3 regions of the Blastococcus sp. SYSU D01042 genome follow, and region 2 is predicted to be linked to each of the others. Evidence: predicted binding sites of a transcription regulator. Region 2 holds the regulator's gene; each other region holds the start of a gene.
The links. Region 2 encodes LexA, which represses DNA repair genes until DNA is damaged. Its sites were predicted from a motif close to TCGAACANNTGTTCGA; they were not measured.
Positions count from the first base shown of each region.

Region 1: the regulator LexA is predicted to act here: its motif matches at 3,665-3,680, upstream of ACI79H_RS01450 (DUF222 domain-containing protein).
Region 3: the regulator LexA is predicted to act here: its motif matches at 3,378-3,393, upstream of ACI79H_RS14240 (DUF222 domain-containing protein).

Region 1 is NZ_JBJGZM010000001.1:281,757-287,091, forward strand. It holds gene eno (phosphopyruvate hydratase) at 1-992, opposite strand, end outside; gene ACI79H_RS01440 (hypothetical protein) at 1,282-1,713, opposite strand; gene ACI79H_RS01445 (HNH endonuclease signature motif containing protein) at 1,978-2,376, opposite strand; gene ACI79H_RS01450 (DUF222 domain-containing protein) at 2,343-3,566, opposite strand; gene ACI79H_RS01455 (MazG family protein) at 3,764-4,687, opposite strand; gene ACI79H_RS01460 (SurA N-terminal domain-containing protein) at 4,692-5,335, opposite strand, start outside.
Region 2 is NZ_JBJGZM010000005.1:44,570-49,904, reverse strand. It holds gene ACI79H_RS11175 (hypothetical protein) at 249-1,076, opposite strand; gene ACI79H_RS11170 (LysM peptidoglycan-binding domain-containing protein) at 1,208-1,777, opposite strand; gene lexA (transcriptional repressor LexA) at 1,985-2,752, shown strand; gene ACI79H_RS11160 (hypothetical protein) at 2,808-3,806, opposite strand; gene ACI79H_RS11155 (phosphatase PAP2 family protein) at 3,853-4,575, opposite strand; gene hflX (GTPase HflX) at 4,639-5,335, opposite strand, start outside.
Region 3 is NZ_JBJGZM010000007.1:131,472-136,806, forward strand. It holds gene ligA (NAD-dependent DNA ligase LigA) at 1-994, shown strand, start outside; gene ACI79H_RS14235 (PPOX class F420-dependent oxidoreductase) at 1,046-1,441, shown strand; gene ACI79H_RS14240 (DUF222 domain-containing protein) at 1,470-3,374, opposite strand; gene ACI79H_RS14245 (ACT domain-containing protein) at 3,477-4,142, opposite strand; gene gatC (Asp-tRNA(Asn)/Glu-tRNA(Gln) amidotransferase subunit GatC) at 4,317-4,634, shown strand; gene gatA (Asp-tRNA(Asn)/Glu-tRNA(Gln) amidotransferase subunit GatA) at 4,631-5,335, shown strand, end outside.

The sequences.
Region 1 (5,335 bases), on a different contig from region 2:
AGCGCGTTCGCCGCACCGCGCGCGATGCCGTCGGCCAGGCGGGCGGGGTTGGTGACGAACAGGTCGTCGCCGACCAGCTGCACGCGGTCGCCCAGGGCGCCGGTGAGCGCGATCCAGCCGTCCCAGTCCTCCTCGTCGAGCGGGTCCTCGATCGAGACGATCGGGTAGGCGTCGACCAGGCCGGTGTAGTACTCGGCCATCTCGGCCGCCGAGAGCTGCTTGCCCTCGAAGGCGTAGGAGCCGCCCGAGTGGAACTCGGTCGCGGCGACGTCGAGGGCGAAGACGACGTCCTCGCCGACGGAGTAGCCGGCCTGCTCGACCGCGCGGGCGATGAGGTCCAGCGCGGCGCGGTTGCTCGACAGGTTCGGCGCGAAGCCGCCCTCGTCGCCGAGCCCCGTGGACAGGCCCTCCTTCTTGAGGACGGCCTTGAGCGCGTGGTAGGTCTCGGTGCCCATGGCCAGCGCCTCGGCGAAGGTCGCCGCGCCGATCGGGGCGATCATGAACTCCTGCACGTCGACGTTGCTGTCGGCGTGCGCGCCACCGTTGAGGATGTTCATCATCGGGACGGGCAGCACGTGCGCCGAGGGGCCGCCGACGTAGCGGAACAGCGGCAGGCCGGCGGAGTCGGCGGCCGCGCGCGCGACGGCGAGGCTGACGCCGAGGATCGCGTTGGCGCCCAGCCGGGACTTGTCCGGGGTGCCGTCCAGGTCGATGAGCTGCTGGTCGATCAGCCGCTGCTCGCTGGCCTCGTAGCCGACCAGCTCCGGGCCGATGACGTCGAGGACGCCGTCGACGGCCTTGGTGACGCCCTTGCCGCCGTAGCGGTCACCGCCGTCGCGCAGCTCCACCGCCTCGAAGGCGCCGGTGGAGGCGCCGCTGGGCACCGCCGCGCGGGCGATCGTCCCGTCGTCGAGGGCGACCTCGACCTCGACGGTGGGGTTTCCGCGCGAGTCGAGGATCTCCCGCGCGCCTACGGCTTCGATGCTCGGCACGGGGGGCAGCCTAACCAGCCGCTCACTCCCGTCACGCGCGCCTCGCTGCGGCGGCCGTCCCCTCGGGCCCGCCGGTCCGGATGTTTCCGGGTGGTGCTCGACGCTCAACGCGTGCACGAGTGCACGGAGCCGTTCCGGAAGGCGGCTTCAGGGACAGATGCCGGGCTGCCTTGCAGGCGAAGTCACGTCATGCACTCCGCTGACCGCCCGAGGGGTGACGGGAAGCCCATGCCTGCCGGATGCCGGCGCCACGTGCCGATGCTGCACGCCTCGTCCGGTTCCGAAGGGGTCAGGGGGCGGGGACGACCACGACGGCTTCCATCGGACCGCCGCACTCCTCAGTGCCGCCTACGCGCTCCCAGGTGAGTGCCTGCTCCACCTCGGCCACCTGGCCCTCGGGACTGAGCACGGTCACCACCATGGAGTCCGGCATGTCCATCATCGAGAGCGCAGCCGAGGAGCCGGTCAGTGCACCGCGCACCTCCCGAGCCGGATCGTCACGGTCCTGCTGCGCCTGGCCACAGGGCGACGAGCACCGCGCGACGACAGTCCGCCCGTCCGTGGGGGGCCAGTCCTCGGCCAGCCGCACCACGAGGGTCCGGCCGTGGTCAACGGCCGGGCAGGCCCGTGGCGCGCCGCCTGGCCCATCTCCTGGGCCTCCGCAGCCGCCCAGCAGCAGGACGGCAGTGGTGCTGACTGCTGCAACCGCCAGCGCAGTCATGACCGCTGCGCCTCTACGAGCAGCCCCAGCGCGCACGCAACTCCCCCACCGCATCCAGCCCAGCAGCCACCATCGGCGGCCGACCCGAGCAGCCGACCGAAGCGAACGGTGCCGCACTTGCCTCCGAGGATCAACGGGGCCGCAGCAAGGGTTCCGGTTTCAGGAGCCGCCCTCGCCGCCGAGTCGTCGATGTCCATGGTGGGGCCGCCATGGGACACCTCCGCCCGACCTCACCGGGCGCGGCGGCTCGCACATCTGAGGCGGTCAGTCGGGCGGGATGTCGAGGTCGGTGCCGAATCTCGGCGGAGGACTGATCAGCCCCTCGCCGCTGGGCATGGTGATCGCCAGGTCGCCGTCGTCACCCTCGTCGAACCGCCAGCCCGGCGCCTGGTGCTCGAGACGGTGGTGGTGCCTGCACAGGCAGACCAGGTTGTCGTGCGTGGTCCCACCGTCGGGCCACTCCCGCCGGTGGTCCAGGTCGCCCGTCCGCGCGCGTGCGCGGCACCCCGGGAAGCGGCACCGCCGGTCCCGCAGCCGGACGGAGCGGTCGAGTTCGGCTCCCGGCGTGTAGCCGGCGGCTCCGGTGGGCGGCCCGAGCGCCGCACCGCGGCGTATCCCTGCGGCGTCGGTCAGCGCGACGAGGCTGCCCCGCAGCTTGTCCACGACCGCGATGCGTGGACGGTGCGCCAGCCCGGTCCCGTCGAGGTCGTGGACCCCCACCAGCGCACCCACGTCCAGCAGGGCGCGGTGCTCACCGTCGCACCACGTCCCGTCGAGAATCGCCCCCGTCGCACCGGCCAGCGCCTCCCGGGCCGCTGTCTCGTCCCGCGCCCGGGCGAGGGACGACCACTCACCGAGCGTGCGCTTCGCGACGGGCGTCGGCTGAGGTCCGCCAGCGTCATCGGACCGGTCGTGCACGGCATCGGGGGCCACGGCGTCGGTCGCCTGCGTGCCACCGGCTCGCGGCTGGGGCACGGCCTCGACTTCCGGATCCGTGGGGCCCGGCGCGGGCCCGGGGTCCGGCTCTGGCACGGGCTCCGGGTCGGGCAGGTCCGCGAGGTCCGGCGCCGCCGGGGCACCAGACCGAAGGCGTACCCGAGCTCCCGCACCACCTCGGCCGACACCAGCAGTCCCTCGACCTGCCCGGGCTCCGCGCCGCCGAGCATCGTCTCCAGGCTCGCCACGAGGGTGAGCGCGAGCGTGACCGCCGGGGCACCGTCCTCCCCTGGCCGCAGCACCAGGCCCTCGACGCAGTCGGCCATCCGCTGCTGCTCGGTCCGCTCGTCACCGTCGACCCGGGCCGCCTCCGCGTACCTCTCCAGCGCCCGGTGGATCGCCGCAGCAACAGGCAGCGGGAGGTCGATCGCGATCGTGGCCGTGCCGTCGCGGCGGTCGTGCAGCCGCACACCGCGCTCCCGGACCGCCGCCACCAGCTTCCGGGCGGCGGCGTCGGCGTCCTTGCGCAGGACGACGCACCAGGCGCAGTCACCGAGTTGAGGAGGCGTCTTGCGGCCGAGCAGGCGCAGCACGTGCGCCTCGATGTCCGCACGCACCGCGTCGTCCCTGACCGGGCCGACCACGTGCACCATCTGCCGGGCGTGCGCCGGGCTCAGCGCACCCTCGGCCATCAGGGCGTGCGTGGCGGGGAGCCGCTCGACCAGCGTCAGCGCGTCCGCCAGCTGCGTCCCGGCCGCCCTCGCGGTGATGGACGACGTGGGCGCCACCTCGTCGACCGCCCACTCGCTCACCTCCGACAGCACGGCAGGGCGCGCAGACCGGGTCGCGGCCGACGGGCGGCACCGGGCGAACTCGGCCAGCGACGCCGCGACCACCGCCGACAGCCGCGCGATCACACGGGACGGCGCTGCGGCGCGTTCGAGGTGGTCGATCCCCTGCTGCCGCCACGGCTCCTTCGAACGGGGACGGGCCGCCGGACCCCTCGTCGAATCGTTCGAACGCGTGTTCGATGGTACTCGGCCGACGAGGCGCCGACCAGAAAGGATGCACCGCCCTGTGGACGAGCGGGCGGGCGGAGAAGGCGCCCGGCGGGTCAGCCGGGCTGGTCCACCGATCCGGCTCGGGCGGCGGCGTCCAGCTCGCCGGCGTAGCGCCGCACCGCCTCGCGGAGCGCGTCCTCGACGTCCCAGCCGCGTGCCTGCGCCGCCGCCACGACGCCGAGCAGCCGCTCGCCCAGCTCCTCGGGGCTGCGGTCGGGCAGGTCGGCCGCCCCCGGCGTCGGCAGGCCGGCCCGCCCGGCGCGGCGGACCAGCGCCGCGCCCCACGAGGCCGCGGGCTGCGAGCGGGAGACGCCCTCGGTCGGCGAGCGGCGCTGCTTCTCCTGCTGCTTGATCTCGTCCCAGCCGGCCTCGACCTGCTCGACGTCCCGGGGCCCGGCGTCCCCGAACACGTGCGGGTGCCGCCGCACCAGCTTCTCGACCAGGTCCCCGGCGACGTCGTCGACGTCGAAGCGGCGCTCCGCTGCGGCCTCCGCGGCCACCCGGGCGTGGAAGACGACCTGCAGCAGCACGTCGCCGAGCTCCTCGCGCATGGCGACCGCGTCGTCGTCGACGATGGCGTCGTAGGCCTCGTGCGCCTCCTCGAGCAGGTAGCCGCGCAGCGAGGCGTGCGTCTGCTCGGCGTCCCAGGGGCAGCCACCGGGCGCGCGCAGGGTGTCCATGACCCGGACGACGTCGAGCAGCCGGGCGCCGGGCGGCTCCGGGGCTCCGTCGACCACCTCCGCTCCGGGCGCGGCCGCGGCGTCGTCGCTCAGCAGCACGACGCCGTCCGGGCGGGCTTCCGCCGCCGCGGCGTCGGCGACGTCCTCCACGTGCCAGCCCGCGGCCCGCAGGGCCTCGGCGGTCCCGGCGGCGCCGGGCAGGGCGAGCACCGGCCGGTCGGCCAGCGCCTGCCAGCCGGTGGGCCCCAGCAGGCCGGGCAGCCGGGGGCTGACGACGACGACGAGCGCGACGGGCACCGGCTCAGCCCCCGGCCCCGGCCGGCTGCACCTCGGGCTCCTCGGCGAGGATCCTGACCACGCCGCCCTCGCCGCGGACCAGCCGCCCCTCCTCGTCCAGCACGCCGTAGCGGGGGTTGACGGTGACGTCGAGGTCCCCGCGCACCTCGTCGACGACCTCGGCGCCCGCGACGGCCAGCCGCTCGGCGGCCGCGACCTCGACCTGCTCGCGCAGCTCCTCGAAGGTCGGGTAGGCCTCGCCGGCGACGAAGCCGACCACGGTGCCCACGCCCTCGACGGGGACGACGAACCCGGTGCCCGGCTCGGCGGCGGTCAGCTGCTCGCTGAGCACCGGCGGCAGCTCCTCGGCCGCGCGCCGGGCCAGTTCGGGCAGCGTGGACTCGCCCGGGTACCGGGCCGCGACCGTGGCATAGGCCTCCGGCGCCGCGGTGAGCTCGTCGACGACCGCCTCCCCCGTCGCCTCGTCCGGGACGGTGATGTAGCCGAACTCCACCTGCGCGTAGTCCTCGCGGATCTCCGTGTAGACCTCCTGCAGCGCGTCGTCGGAGAGGTCGCCGGCGCCCTCGGCCGCGGCGAGCTCCTCCCGGAGCAGCTGCTGGCGGATGGTCTCGGTGACGTCGGTCCGGCTCACGCCCTGCGCGGCGAGCT
Region 2 (5,335 bases):
TTCCGCCCCGACACTGCTGTCACCCGCAGGAACACGCCTTCCCAGCAGTCACACGACACGCCCGCGCGACGCGCCGGACCAGGACGGCGACGCGCTGCACCGACCCGTCGACATGGCGACGGGTCGACTCGGCGACATGCCGACTCGGCAACCCGCGGAGGGGTGGAGGACACCGGCGGCATGCGAGGGCACACCAGCGGACAGCCGACGGCGGCCGACCCGGGGTCAACCGCCGAGGGGCCGGCCCGTCAGGCGCCGGAGACGGCGCCGCTCACCCGGGGACGCCGCGCGTGCGGTGCCAGGTCGCTCAGCCGCATGGGACGGGTGAGGAGGTCGGGCTCGACCTCGATGCGGCCGGTGCAGACCTCCGACCGGCCGTAGGACTCCTCCGCCCGGGGGCTGCGCGCAGCGGGGACGGTCCACCCGGCGCCGGCGTGCGGCCGGACCGCGCGGCGCGCCTCGACGGGGGGCGCGTGCTCGGCGCCCACGGCGGACAGCTGGGCGGTCGCGTCGGAGACGGCCGCGAAGACCTCGGTGTCGGCAGCTCGGTGCCGGCCGGGGTCGGCGGGGGCACGGTGGCGCCCGGCCGACGCGGCAGCCGGGACGGCGGCCGGGGCGGACAGCACGGGCACCTCGCCGGTCTCGGGGGCGCGACGACGGCCGCCGGGGCGGGCGACCGCGACCGTGGGGGCGTCCACGGCGGGCGCGCCGGCCGCAGCGGGCTCGTCGCGGAGCAGCGGCAGCGCGTCGGTGGCGGCGGGCTCACCGGTGCGCGCCCGGCCGCGCAGGGCCGAGACCGCCTGGGCGGTCGGCAGCTCCTGCTTCACGCGGGAGTCGATCACCCCGACCCCCGGGGCCGGCGCGGCGGCGCCGGGGAGCCGGAGGGCGGCCAGGTCGATCCAGGCCGTCTCCTCGACCCCGCCCACGACCACGCGCACCCACATCTGACAGCTGCCCGAGGCGTCGTGCCGCCAGCCCAGCAGCTCGCCCGACCACCACGTGCCGGCCTGGTAGACCTCGACCGACTGCGGGGAACCGGTGAACACAGCGGCGCGGCTGTCCGTGGTACCTGACACGCGATGACCGTAAGCGCTGGCTCCACCACTCTGCGTGGAGGCGCCCGGACCGAGGATTGACGAAGCGACCTCGTCCGGTTGGAGAGGTGTTGCCCTGTCGCCGAGAGGGTCGGTCAGGGTGCGCGAGCCGGTCACGGCAGGACGAGCACCTGGCCGGGGACCAGGGCGGCGTCGCGGAGCTCGTTGCGCTCCCTGATCTCGGCGACGACGGCGCGCACGTCCTCCTCGTCCCCCGCGACGGCCGCCGCGATCGACCACAGCGTGTCGCCCTGCTCGACCACGACGCTGACCTCCCCGGCCAGGCGGAGGCCCTCCTCTCCGCCGGCGACCGCCGAGCCCACCCACGAGCCGAGGACGACACCGACGGCCAGCCCGAGCACGACGCCCAGGCGCCGGGCGCGGCGGGTGAGCCGGAGGCCGGGCGCGGCCGGGACGACCGGACCGTGACCCGGGGGCGCCATCCGGGGCGCGGGACGAGCGGGCCGCGCGGGCCGGGCCGCCGGCGTCGACGGGGTGCGGCGCACCGCCGCCGGCGCGACCGCGGCCCGCTCCACCGGCGGGCGGGGAGGCGACGGCTGCCGGACCGGGTCCGGCACAGCGCGCAACTGCCCGCGCCGAGCCGTGCCCCCCGCCAGCGGCGGGCGCCACGGCGCCTGCACGGCCTCGTCGAACTCCACCACGGCCTGCGCCACGCTTCCCATGACCACTCCTCCGACCCGGCATGCCCACCACGTCCTCGAACGGTTGTTCGAATCGAACGTCTGTGCGATGTCTACCGGACGCCACCGACAGAAGCGACCCGACGCGACGACTTTCTTCGAACACCTGTTTGAAAGCCGCGATGATCGGCGCTACGGTCTCTGCGAGACGACCAGCACGGCCGCACCGGCGGCCGGCGAGGAGGAGACGTGGCGGAGACCAGCGGGACGTCGGGCGGCCGGCGGACGCGCAGCGCGACGACGGAACCGGACACCGGCAGCAGCACCGCGTCGGTGCGCTCCTTCCCCGACCGCGGCACCGACGGCGACGGGCTGACCCAGCGCCAGCGCAGGGTGCTCGAGGTCATCCGCGACTCCATCGACCGGCGCGGGTACCCGCCCTCGGTCCGCGAGATCGGCGAGGCGGTCGGCCTGTCGTCGGCCTCGTCGGTGGCCCACCAGCTCTCGGTGCTGCAGAAGAAGGGCTGGCTGCGGCGCGACCCCAACCGTCCGCGCGCGCTCGACGTCCGGCTGCCCGGTGACACCTCGAGCCCGGCCGCGCCCCTGGCCGAGGCCGCTCCGGGCACCGACGAGCCGCTCTCGGCGCCGACCTACGTGCCGCTGGTCGGCCGGATCGCCGCCGGTGGTCCGGTGCTGGCCGAGCAGGCGGTGGAGGACGTGTTCCCCCTCCCCCGCGAGCTGGTCGGCGAGGGCACCCTGTTCATGCTGAAGGTCGCCGGTGACTCGATGGTCGAGGCGGCGATCTGCGACGGCGACTGGGTCGTCGTGCGCCAGCAGCCGACGGCGGAGAACGGGGAGATCGTCGCCGCCATGATCGACGGCGAGGCGACGGTCAAGACCTACAAGCGCCGCGACGGCCACGTCTGGCTGCTGCCGCACAACCCCGCGTACGAGCCCATCCCCGGCGACGACGCGACGGTCCTCGGCCGGGTCGTCTCCGTCCTGCGGCGCGTCTGATCCGAGCTCCCCGCCGGCCCCACCCCACGGGGCCGGCGCGGACGTCCGCCCCGGGTCAGGGACGGGTCCTGCTCCGGCGCACCAGTCCCCAGATCCACACCACCAGGGTGGCGACGACCGCGGCGATGATCGCCGAGGTGATGGCCGACCTCCCGTCGCCGGTCAGCTCGCTGAGCGTGGGCACCGCAGCGCCCGAGGACGCCGGCGCGCTCCCCGGGGTGGCGGCGGGGATCGGGACGACCACGACGTCGCTGGGCACGCCCTCACTGGCGACGACCAGCTGCTGGTTGTCGGCGGTGAAGCTGATGGCTTCTCCCTGCGGCGACTCCGGCAGCGGGATGCGCACCGGTGTGCCGGCGAGGGCGGCCGGGACGTCGGAGCCGGTCAGCGGCCAGACGTAGGCATCGGTGTAGGTGCGCAGCGCCAGCGCGTGCCCGTCGCCGGCCACCGCTCCCCCGGTGATCATCAGCTGACCGGCGCGGCCGACCGGGCCGCCCGGGGTCCCGGTGAGCGTCATGTTGACCGTCGCCACCCGCTCCATCGGCACGGTCGCCTCCGCCGACAGCGGCGCGGTGGGCCGGTAGACGCCGCTGGAGCCGAGCACGTCCTTCGTGACGAGGAACGGCGTGCCGTCCGGCGCCAGCAGCAGCGCCTCGGAGTCGTGCGCGCCGTCCGGGTAGGTGAGCCGGTGGACGCCCGCGGAACCGTCGGGGCGGAGCGCGAGCAGCGCCACGGTCGAGCGCACGGCCGTGTTGTCTCCGGCATCGGCCAGCCAGAGGGTGCCGTCGCCACCGAGCGCGAGGTCCTCCGGGTCGTAGGGGTCGACAGCCGCGGTCCGGGTCTCGAGGACCTGGCAGGCCGCGTCGAGCACCGAGACGCCGAGCCGGTCCCCGCCGTCGTTCATGACCAGCATCCGGTCGCCGAGGTCGACCAGGCCGGATATCTCGGCGAGGGCGGGATCGGTGATCTGGCACCGCACCGCCGGGGCGGCCTCCTCGGCCGCGGCGACCCCGGCCGCGCCGGCGACGGGCGTGAGGGAACCCAGGAGGACCACCGCGCCGAGCCGGATGGCTCGCGTGGCTCGCCGTCCTCCGAAGCCGCTAGGCGGTCTGCCGGCCTGCTCGGGCACGAACCCAGCGTGACAGAACGATTGCGTCGAGTGCGTGAACCACGCCCAGCAGCACGACGCCCACCGCCGCCCCGACGACGGCGTCGGTCACCCAGTGGAAGTTCAGCGAGATCATCGACAGCCCGGTGAGCACCGGCCCGACGACGCTCAGCCACCAGAACGCCTGCTGCACCCGGACGGGCAGCCCGTACTCGACGGCCTGCCACCGCGCCACGCCCCACATCAGCACGGCGTTGGCGACGTGCCCGGACGGGAACGAGGCGCCGTCGTCGTGGAAGAAGTAGCTGCCCGGGAACCGCGGTGCGGTGCGACCGGTGCCGTACTTCATGGCGTAGACGGCACCGGTCAGCAGCACCACGGCGACCAGCACGCGGAGCACGGGCAGCAGCGTCCGCCGGCTCCAGGCGAGGTAGCCGACCAGCCCGACCAGCACGGCCAGGATCGTCACCCGGCCGCCCAGCTGCGTCACGACCCAGACCAGCGGGTAGGCGGCCGAATCGGCCAGCCCCCAGCTCGTCACCACGTCGGACACCCGCAGGTCGAGGCGCTCGGTGGCCCCCCAGGTCAGCAGGTCCAGGGTGATCAGCCCCCCGGCGAGGAGGCAGACCACCACCGCCCACCACGACGGCCGCCCCACCGGCTGCCCGGAGGTGGTCCCCCGGGGGCCGGCGTCGCGCACCACGCCGCTCGTCACGGGCTCACCGTACCGGGCTGTGACCTCGTCGTGACCTGGACGAGCCGGTCGCGGCCGTCCCGGTCAGCCGACCGGGACGGCGAAACCCTCGAGTGCCGCGGCGAGGGCGCCGTCGACCCGCGCGGTGAGCCGGGTTCCCCCGGCCTCGTGCGCCTCGGCGAGCACCTCGCCGTCGCGGTGGACGCGGGCGACCAGGTCACCCCGGTCGTACGGGACCAGCACGTCGACGTCGACGTCCGGGTGCGGCAGGCGGGCGGCGATGAGCTCGCGCAGCTGGTCCATGCCGGCGCCGGTGCGGGCGGACACCCAGACCGCACCGGGCAGCGCCTGGCGCAGGGTCAGGACGGCTTCCTCGTCCATCGCGTCGACCTTGTTCACGACGATCACCTCGGGCACGGCGGAGGCGTCGATCTCCTGCAGCACGACGTGCACGGCGTTGATCTGGCCCAGCGGGTCGGAGTCCGAGCCGTCGACCACGTGCAGCAGCAGGTCGGCCGCCGCGACCTCCTCCAGCGTCGACCGGAAGGCGTCGACGAGCTGGTGGGGCAGGTGCCGCACGAACCCGACGGTGTCGGTGAGCGTGTACTCCCGGCCGTCGGGCCCCTCGGCCCGCCGCACGGTCGGGTCCAGGGTGGCGAACAGCGCGTTCTCCACCAGCACGCCGGCACCGGTCAGCTGGTTGAGCAGGCTCGACTTGCCCGCGTTGGTGTACCCGGCGATCGCGACGCTGGGGGTGGCGTTGCGGTCGCGGCTGCTCCGC
Region 3 (5,335 bases), on a different contig from region 2:
GCGCAAGGGCGTGCTGATCGGCGACACCGTGGTCATCCGGAAGGCCGGGGACGTGATCCCCGAGGTGCTCGGACCGGTGGTCGCGGCGCGGGACGGCTCGGAGACGGCGTTCGTCATGCCGTCGCACTGCCCGGAGTGCGGGACCGAGCTGCGGCCGGAGAAGGAGGGCGACGCCGACATCCGCTGCCCCAACGCGCGGTCCTGCCCGGCCCAGCTGCGGGAGCGGGTGTTCCACGTCGCGGGACGGGGCGCCTTCGACATCGAGAACCTCGGGTACGAGGCCGCGATCGCCCTGCTGCAGAGCTCGCTGCTGCAGGACGAGGGCGACGTGTTCTTCCTCGACGCCGAGCAGCTGCAGCGGTCCTCGTTCTTCACCAAGAAGGACGGCACCCTGTCGGCCAACGGCCAGAAGCTGCTGACCAACCTGCAGAGCCGCAAGGACGTGCCCCTGTGGCGGGTGCTGGTGGCGCTCTCCATCCGGCACGTCGGCCCCACCGCCGCGCAGGCGCTGGCCCGCGACTTCCGCTCGCTGGACCGCATCACGGAGGCGTCCGAGGAGGAGCTCGCGGCGGCGGACGGCGTGGGGCCCACGATCGCGAAGTCGGTGCGCGACTGGTTCGACGTCGACTGGCACCGCGACGTTGTGGAGAAGTGGCGCCGCGCCGGTGTGCGGATGGTCGACGAGGGCAGCGACGCCGGCCCCGGCCCGCTGACCGGCGTCACCGTCGTCGTCACCGGCTCGCTGCGCGACCACAGCCGCGACCAGGCGATCGCCGCGATCCAGGAGCGCGGCGGCAAGGTCACCGGGTCGGTGTCGAAGAAGACCGGCTTCGTCGTCGTCGGGGCGGACCCCGGCAGCAAGTACGACAAGGCGGTGCAGGTCAAGGCGCCGATCCTCGACGACGACGGCTTCCAGGTGCTGCTCGCCGAGGGCCCGGACGCCGCCCGGGCGGTCGCGACGATCGGTGACGGGAGCGAGCCGCCGGCGGAGTGACGCGGGAGGTCGGGGGTAGGGGCGGGGTCCACCCCTCCGGAAGGACCCAGCGTGTCGCTGCCCGACGCCCTGCTCGACCTGCTCCGCCGGCCCAGCCCCTGCTTCCTCTCGACCCTGATGCCCGACGGCTCGCCGCAGATGACGCAGACCTGGGTGGACACCGACGGGCGCGACGTCCTGATCAACACCGTCCGCGGGCACCAGAAGGTCCGCAACGTGGAGCGCGACCCGCGGGTGGCCCTGAACGTGGCCGACCCCGACGACCCGAGCCGCTACTTCGAGGTCCGCGGTCGCGTCACCGAGGTGACCGAGGTCGGTGCCCGCGAGCACATCGACGAGCTGTCGCAGCGCTACATCGGCCGCCCGTACCCGTGGTTCGGCGGACGGGACCAGGTCCGCCTGCTGGTCCGGATCACGCCGGAGAAGGTGACGTCACCGCGCGGCTGAGGTCCGCTCGCCCGTCCCTCCCGCTGCCTCAGAACGGCGGCGGGGTGGTCGTGGCGACCAGGCCGGTCGGTGTGGTGACCGTCAGCGTGCCGTCCGGGGCCAGGTCGTGGCGCCAGCCGGGTGCCTGGTGCTTGCCGCGGTGGTGGCCGGTGCAGTAGCCGATCAGGTCGCCCGCGCTGGTCGTGCCGCCCGGCCACGGGCGGTCGTGGTCGAGCTCACCGCCGCGCGGCACCCGCTGGCGGCAGCCGGGGAAGCGGCACCGCCGGTCCCGCGCGCGGACGTACCGGTCGAGCGCGGCCCCCGGTCGGTAGCCGGCGCTCGTGCCAGGCGGACCGAGACCGGGCCGACCCGTGAGGTCGTGGTCGCACCGCGCCGGGTCGCGACGGCAGCGGCGGGCGCCGCACGTGGCGTGCCGGCGCAGCTCGTCGCTGTCGGTGAGGCAGCGCAGGGCGCCGGTCAGCTCGTCCACCACGGCGATGCGCGGCCTGTCGACGAGGCCCCCGCCGGCGCTGCGGTCGAGCAGGGCGGCGAGCGCGTCGCGCTGCTCGTCGGTCAGCGCGCGGAGGGCGGCCAGGTCGCTCGCCGCGGTGCTCACCCGGCCGGCGGGGCTGTCGTCCCACGCGTCCCGGTCGTCCGCCTCGGCGCGGCGGGCGTCGGTCACGGCTCGATCCGCGCGGCAGGTGGCGCGCTGCAGTTCCAGGAGCAGGGCGCCGGCCTCGTCCACCGCCCGGTCGGCGTCCGCCCATCCGCCCGCGGCGGGGACTGCCGGCGCTGGGTTTTCTGGCTCGGGGTCCGGTGGCGGTTGCGCGTGCTCGGCGTCGAGCGCCCACCAGCGCTCCATCTCCTCGGGCGGCGGGTCCTCCTCGCCACCCCACTCACCGTGCAGCGCCCGCGCCTCGACCTCGGCCCACCACCGCTCGTCGGCGGCCCGCAGGGTGTCGTCCCACGTCTCCTCCGGCGGGACGTCCACCCGCCGGTGCGGTGCGGGGGAGCGCGCGGGGTCGGCCGGCAACAGGCCGAGCGCCCGGGCCAGGGCGCGCACGACGTCGGCGGGCACCGGCTCGCCGCCGATCTCACCCGGTGCGGAGCCACCGGCCAGCGTGCGGATGCCGGCGACGACGGTGAGCTGGGCCTGCACCGCGGGATGGCCGTTCTCGCCCGGGCGGAGCACCAGGTCGAGGAGGCAGTCGGCCATCTTCTGGCCGCGGGTCCGCGTGTCCTCGGGGTCGTCGATCGCATCGGCGCACCGGCCCAGCGCATCGAGCAGCGCCTGGGCCTCGGGGACCGTCAGCAGCGCGTCGAACACCGCCATGCCCTCCCGGCGGTCGGCGCGGGCGGAGACGCCGCGCTCCCGCAGCGCCCGCACCAGCCGCTGGGCTGCGGCCGCGGCGTCGTGCCGGAGCACCGAGCGCCGCACCTTCGCGGTCAGCTGCGGCGGGGTGGTGACCTGCCGGCCGGCCACCCAGTCGAGCACCTCGCGCTCCACCCGGGCGCGGACGGCGGTGTCACGGACCGGGGCGACCCGCTCCAGCATCGACCAGAGGTGGCCGTCGTGGATCAGCCCGGATTCGAGGGCCTCCAGGGTCCGGGGGAGACGGTGGACGAGGGTGAGCGACCGCTCCAGCAGGTTCTCGGCGGCCGTCCGGGTGATCGACAGCGCCACCACCAGCTCCTGCGCCGCCCACTCGCTGACGTCGGCGAGCACCTCCGGCCGCGCCGCCCGGCGGTCGGCGCTCATGGCGCCCGGAGCTCCCGCGGGGCGGTCCGCTGACGCGGGGCGGGATGCGGCGAAGGCCGCGACCGCCCTCGCCCGCACGGCGGTCTGCCGTGCGATCTCGCGGCTGGCCGCCTGCACCGCACCGAGCGGCCCGCTCGCCCACCCGACCGACGGCGCACCGGTGGCGGCGGTGGGACGGGAGGCGGTGTCGGGCACGGTTCGATCATATGTTCGACCACCGACACCTACAGGTGACCGCCGGCGAGCGGGAGCAGCAGACCCACGGGCCTGCTCGAGCGGATCAGGTCTCGCGCACCGTCACGCCGGCGGCAGGTGCCGGACGGTCGAGGCGATCCCGATGAGGTGCACCAGCCGCAGCAGCTCGGAGCGGCGGAACGCCGGCCCGCCCGACCGGCCCACGACGACCGCGCAGTGGTCCCCGCCGTACGGCGCGGCCATCATCTCGATCGCCATCTCGCGCCAGCGCTCGGGCAGCCAGTCGTCGTCGCTGGGCAGCAGCCGCGCACCCGACAGCGGCAGCCACGGCAGCGACACTCCCGCGAAGCCCGGCGCCGCCTCGGACGCGGCCTGCACCGACCAGCCGTCCGGCCCGCAGTCGAGCACCACCGCCCACCCGCTGTGGAACACCCGGGGCAGCTCCGCCGCCAGCAGCGCTGCCGCCGACGCCTCGCCGGCGCGGGCCAGCGCGTCGAGCAGCTCCAGCTCGCGGTGGGTGTCCAGGGGGCCGGCGAAGGGCCGCAGCGACTCGACGCGCACGTCGGGCACGCCCTGGGCCACCGTGATCAGGCTGTCGGGCAGCCGGCCGGGCGGCAGGTCCACCACGAGGTCGTCCACCGCGATGCCGGTGCCGCGCTCGAGCACGTCCAGCGACACGATGTCGATGCCGGCGGTGCCCAGCGCCGTCGCGACGGCGCCGAGGATGCCGGGGCGGTCGGGCATGACCAGCCGCAGGAGATAGGACACGGTTCCTCCGAGGAGCTCTGGGGCTCGGGCCGATCTCCGGTGATCGCAGTCGGGAGCAGCCTCTCACGGTGACGACCTGGCCAGACCCCCCACGTACAGTGGGAAGGTCCGGTGCCGGCCCCCGACCGCGGGAGCCCGTGCCGAAGGTCCCCTCGAAGTGGAGTTCCGCCGCGCATGAGCACGCCGTCCCGCAAGGACCGACTCACCCGTGACGAGGTGGCCCACCTGGCCCACCTCTCGCGGCTGGCCGTGACCGACGAGGAGCTCGACCTCTTCGCCGGTCAGCTGGGCGCCGTGCTGGACGCCGTCGCGCAGGTGGGCAAGGCCGACGTCGCCGACGTCGCGCCCACCACGCACGCCGTGCCGATGACCAACGTCTTCCGCGAGGACGTCGCCCGGCCCAGCCTGCCCCGCGACGTCGTGCTCGCCGGTGCGCCGGCGGCCGAGGACGGCCGCATCCGCGTCCCCCGCATCCTGGGGGAGGAGGCGTGAGCGAGCTGACCACCACGGACGCCGCCGAGCTCGGCCGGCTGCTCACCGCCGGCGAGGTCACCTCGGTCGAGGTCACCCGCGCCTACCTCGACCGCATCGAGGCCGAGGACGCCGCGCTCGGCTCCTACCTGCACGTCGACGCCGAGGCGGCGCTGCGCACCGCCGAGCAGGTCGACGCCGCCCGCGCCGGGGGCACCGCCACCGGTCCGCTGGCCGGCATCCCGCTGGCGCTCAAGGACGTCGTCGTGACCGAAGGCGTCCCGACGACGAGCGGCTCGAAGATCCTCGAGGGCTGGCGCCCGCCGTACGACGCGACGCTGGCCGCCCGGCTGAAGAACGCAGGCACGGTGCTGCTCGGCAAGACCAACATGGACGAGTTCGCGATGGGCTCCTCCACCGAGAACTCCGCCTACCGCGTGACCCGCAACCCCTGGGACCACGACCGCATCCCGGGCGGCTCGTCCGGCGGCTCCTCCGCGGCGGTGGCCGGCGGCCTCGCGCCGTGGGCGATCGGCACCGACACCGGCGGCTCGATCCGCCAGCCCGCCGCCGTCACCGGCCTGGTCGGGCACAAGCCCACCTACGGCTCGGTCTCCCGGTACGGCCTCATCGCCTTCTCCTCGAGCCTGGACCAGGCCGGGCCGATGACCCGCACCGTCCTCGACGCGGCGCTGCTGCACGAGGCCATCGCCGGCCACGAC